DNA from 2 places in the Streptomyces sp. NPDC014727 genome. Region 2 is predicted to be linked to the other one. Evidence: riboswitches for the same ligand, from Rfam matches in the RefSeq annotation. Region 2 holds a riboswitch; the other holds the start of a gene.

Evidence for each region. Region 2 has a riboswitch for cyclic di-AMP ahead of ACF1B9_RS22255 (M23 family metallopeptidase). Riboswitches for the same ligand answer to the same signal wherever they lie in the genome.
Region 1: linked by a shared signal. The riboswitch ahead of ACF1B9_RS33625 (C40 family peptidase) and the one ahead of ACF1B9_RS22255 (M23 family metallopeptidase) in region 2 are both predicted to bind cyclic di-AMP.

The regions. Positions count from the first base shown of each region.
Region 1 is NZ_JBIBYR010000035.1:42,629-44,822, reverse strand. It holds gene ACF1B9_RS33635 (ATP-dependent Clp protease proteolytic subunit) at 1-37, shown strand, start outside; gene ACF1B9_RS33630 (hypothetical protein) at 45-353, shown strand; cyclic di-AMP (ydaO/yuaA leader) riboswitch at 753-925, shown strand; gene ACF1B9_RS33625 (C40 family peptidase) at 929-1,402, shown strand; gene ACF1B9_RS33620 (ATP-binding protein) at 1,542-1,973, opposite strand; gene ACF1B9_RS33615 (helix-turn-helix domain-containing protein) at 2,178-2,194, shown strand, end outside.
Region 2 is NZ_JBIBYR010000014.1:34,753-36,946, reverse strand. It holds gene ACF1B9_RS22255 (M23 family metallopeptidase) at 278-1,084, opposite strand; cyclic di-AMP (ydaO/yuaA leader) riboswitch at 1,097-1,264, opposite strand; gene ACF1B9_RS22250 (M16 family metallopeptidase) at 1,714-2,194, opposite strand, start outside.

The DNA of each region.
Region 1 (2,194 bases), on a different contig from region 2:
CCGGAAGTCATCACTTCCCCCGCACGGCACGAGGTGAACGCCCGGTGCCGCCGCCACACTTGCCACAACTGCCCGCACTGACCCGCGCGGAGGGGGAGTTCGTCGACCGCTACCTCGAAGTCCTCGACCAGTTGGGCCGGATCAATCCGGCCCGCGGCAGCGACACCTATGGCGCGCTGCGCGCCGCGCAGGCACTGGTGTCCCGGGCGGGCGCGCTGCGGGATGCCCTCGCGTCGATGCATGAACGCGGCGAGGCGCAGATCCACACGGGAACCCTGGCGCGAGCCCTGCGCGTACTGGACGGGGAGCGGCGGGCAGGGCGCGTCACCCTACCCCCCGCTCCGCCGAGTTGATCAGCCTCCACCGGCCCCGCTGCCGCCGGGGCCCGGCCGGCTCCCCCGGCCCCGTCGGCAGCCGGGATTCGGCCAACTCCCGTATACGACACGCCCGGTGGGCACATCGAAATTCCTCGCTCGTTCGGCGTAGGAAGCCCCCCTCGCGCGGGATATCTCAACTTGCGCTTTTCAGATGACCAGTGATCGGAATCAATGATTCCACTGCTGGTACGGGACGGGTCCCGATGGGCGACCCCGCCACCGAATTCGTCACCTCCACCCGAACGGGTCAGTCGTGAGGAGCCTCACAAATCGCTGTTTCCACTCGGAAATCCGGCTATCGGTGAGTCAAGATCCCTGAGACGACAAGCCCCCGCCACCGCGACGGGGCGGTCCGGGCGGACGCCGAGTCCTGCCGCCGTCCGGATGCCTGGTCGACAGAAGTGGATCGGCAGGAGTGGAGGACCCGAGCACAACGGGTCGACCGGATCATCGGTCGACCCTCGGGGTGAAGCCGCCGAGCGCGGCCGGGCAACTTCGCCAGCCCGAACCCGACAGGTCATCCTTCACAGGCGGCTGACGAAGGGTTGCGCATGACTGCGCAGGTTCATGTCCCGTCTCTGCTCGTCCGGGCCGGTACGGCCTCGGTTCTGACTCTGGCCGCCGTCGGCGGCACCATGCTCGCCCCGGGCGCCACGCCGGAGGCCCAGGCAGCGACTCCCTCGATGAAGGCGCTGAACATCGCCGCGTCGAAGAAGGGGGCGCCGTACCGGTGGGGGGCCACAGGCCCCAACCGCTTCGACTGTTCGGGGCTGACGGTCTATTCGTTCAAGAAGGTGGGCAAGAAGCTCCCCCGCACTGCCCAGCAGCAGTACAACAAGACCCGCCATGTCTCGGCCTCGCACAGGAAACGCGGCGACCTGGTCTTCTTCCATTACGGTCGCAGCGTCTACCACGTGGGGATCTACGCCGGCCACGGCAAGATCTGGCACTCGCCGAGGACCGGCGCGGTGGTCCGGCTGGAGAAGATCTGGACGAAGAGGGTCTACTACGGGCGGGTCGGCTGACCCGCCCGGCGGATCCTGGCCGCCCTCCGGACTCGATCCGCCGGCGGAGCACCGTCCCGTGCCGCTGACCCGCTCGTCACCGGTGCGGGGGCGGTCACCCGGCCCGACGCGGCGCGCCCTGCGTCGCTCCCGCCCTCGGTCAGCCCTGCACGGGGATGCTCCAGGGAAGCGCGATCCAGACCGTCTTGCCGCCATCGGCGGTGGGGGTGACGGTGAGCCGGCCGCCGCACTCCTTGGCCAGACAGCGGATGATCACCATGCCGCGCCCGTTGTCCTGCTGAACGGCGGCAGGCAGCCTACGGGGCCAGCGCGGGTGGCTGTCCGTCACCCCCAGATACAGCTGTTCCTCCTGATCCAGTCTCAGTTCCACGGTGAAGGTGGGCGACTGCCCGAAGGTGTGCTGGACGGCGTTGGTCGCGAGCTCCGAGACGATGAGGCGGATACTGTCGGCGAACTCGGTGTCGGCGGTCAGGCCCCATTCGGTGAGCACTCGGACCACATGTTTCCGGGCCGCCGAAACCGAGGCCGGATCGCTCGGCAGAGTGAGGCTTGCTACTTGATGGTCTGCCATGGCGAGCCGTCCCTTTCCCACCCGGACCGACGCGGGATCGGTCCCGGTTGCGCTTCGCGCCAGATTGCCATCGATGCTGCCCTCCCCGACGGCGATCCACCAAGATATGCATATATCTGTCGCTCGATGCGGTGAACCCTGCCCCGCAAAACCGGATGCGGGCGCCACACTGTCCGCTCGGCACGAGAGGGAGGGAGGCCGCGCATGCAGTACGGCCCTGC
Region 2 (2,194 bases):
CGAACCTCCGCCTTGATCCCTGCGACACGCGGCCGACCGACGCCTGTTCTGCGACTCTATTGCAATGCGGCCACATTTCCGATGCCAGATGGAAATTCATGAATACCTTTTGGTCGCGCGGGGCCGGCCCGGCGGACAGCACCATGGGCGGTTCGGCGGTCGAACCCGGGTGTCGGGCGCGACTGTCGGGCGCGACTGTCGGGCGCGGGTGTCGGGCGCGACGAAGGCCCCGGCGTGACGCCGAGGCCTTCGAAGGGGTGTGGCGGACGGGCGCCGGTCAGACGTTGACGCCGTGGGCGCGCAGGTACGCGACCGGGTCCATGTCGGAGCCGTACGAGGGCGTGGTCCGGGCCTCGAAGTGGAGGTGCGGCCCGGTGGAGTTGCCCGTCGAGCCGGAGAGGCCGATCTGCTGACCGGCGCCGACGCTCTGACCGACGGCGACGCCGATCGAGGAGAGGTGGCCGTACTGCGTGTACGTGCCGTCCGTCATCCGGAGGACGATGTTGTTGCCGTACGCGCCGCCCCAGCCGGCCTCGACGACCGTTCCCGCGCCGACGGCGACGACGGTGCTGCCGGACGCGGCGTGGAAGTCGATGCCCGAGTGGCTGCCGGAGGACCAGAGCGAGCCGCTGGACTTGTAACCGGTAGTGACGTACGAGCCGGCGACCGGGAGCTGGAAGGAGCCCAGACGGGCGCGCTCGGCGGACCGGGCGGCACGCGCCTTCTCGGCACGCGCCTCGGCCGCGCGCTCCGCCCTGGCCTTCGCCTCTGTTGCCTTCTTCTTGGCCTCGGCCTTGCGCTGGGCCTCCGCCTCCGCCTTCGCATCGGCCGCGACATCGGCCTGGTGCTTCTGCGCGTCGGCCTGGGCGGCGATCTGGTCGGCGAGTGCGCCCTCGATGGCGATGATCTGGTTCAGACCGGTCTCACTGACGGAGGGAGTCCCGGTGTCCGCGGCGAGGGCCGGAGAGGCCATGCCGCCGATGACTCCGGTGGTCGCCAGAGCCGCGGCGCCGGCGATCTTCGCGCTCCCGCGGGTCAGTCGGCTCGGGGCACGATGCTTCCCGGCGGCACGGGTGAAAGCCATGGAGTGGCTGATCCTTTCCTTCCTTCTCGCCTACCGGGTTAGCTGACGGGTTCGGAGCAGGAAGGTCTCCTACGGACGCCCCGGCCTCACCGAGGATCAGGCATCCGATTCACCCCAGGGACTGCGTGGGTCCCCGGCTCCCCAGGCTCGCGCCTGACGGGGACTCGGCGATGACTGCCCGGTATGTCACGGTTGCGGCATACGAGTGGCGGACAGCCCGGCCGACGCTAAGCGGGGCCGCCTTCATTCACCAAACGGACAGGCCGTTTTGTAGCGCATCCCACAGGGCGGACAGGCAACCTCCTCCCGGAACGGACAAAAGGGAGACCCTGGCGAACGCGACGCACAAGGCCTCCCTCTTGTCCCGGTATGCACACCCACGGCGAATCGTGGATCTACCGGGGCGACCGGCACTCAGCCGGTGCGACCTGCTCTTGCGGATGCTCCGCCGGGGCGCCCCGTGCAAAGCCGGGAACGCCTCCGGGCCGACCCGCGCGTGGTCGGGAGCTCCGCCGGTGTCCGATCGAACGTGACAGTCGGGCAGCGATCTGTCGCACGCGACCGGGCAGCCGACGCCCACACCCGCACCCGCACCCGCGCCGGGTCGGTCGTCCGGCGTACGACGACCGTCAGCCGGCGACCACCGACACCTGTCCGATGCCCAGGGCGCGGACCGGCTCCTCGATCTGCGCAGCGTCACCGACGAGGACCGTGACCAGGCGGTCGCCCGGGAAGGCGTTGACCACCGCTGCGGTCGCCTCGACCGTTCCGGTGTCCGCGAGCCGGGCGTACAGCTGTGCCTGGTAGTCGTCCGGGAGGTGCTGCTCGACCTGGTCGGCGAGAGTGCCCGCGACGGAGGCCGCCGTTTCGAACTTCAGCGGTGCGACACCCACGAGGTTCTGCACGGCCGTCTCGCGCTCCTCATCGGTCAGCCCCTCGGCCGCCAGGGTCCGCAGGACCGTCCACAGGTCCTCCAGCGCCGGTCCGGTGGACTCCGTGTCCACCGATCCGCTGATGGCGAGCATCGCGGCACCGGTCGCCCCCGCGGCGGAGTCCGGGGCCGACGACCGCAGCACCTGGGCGAAGGCCCGCACGCCGTAGGTGTAGCCC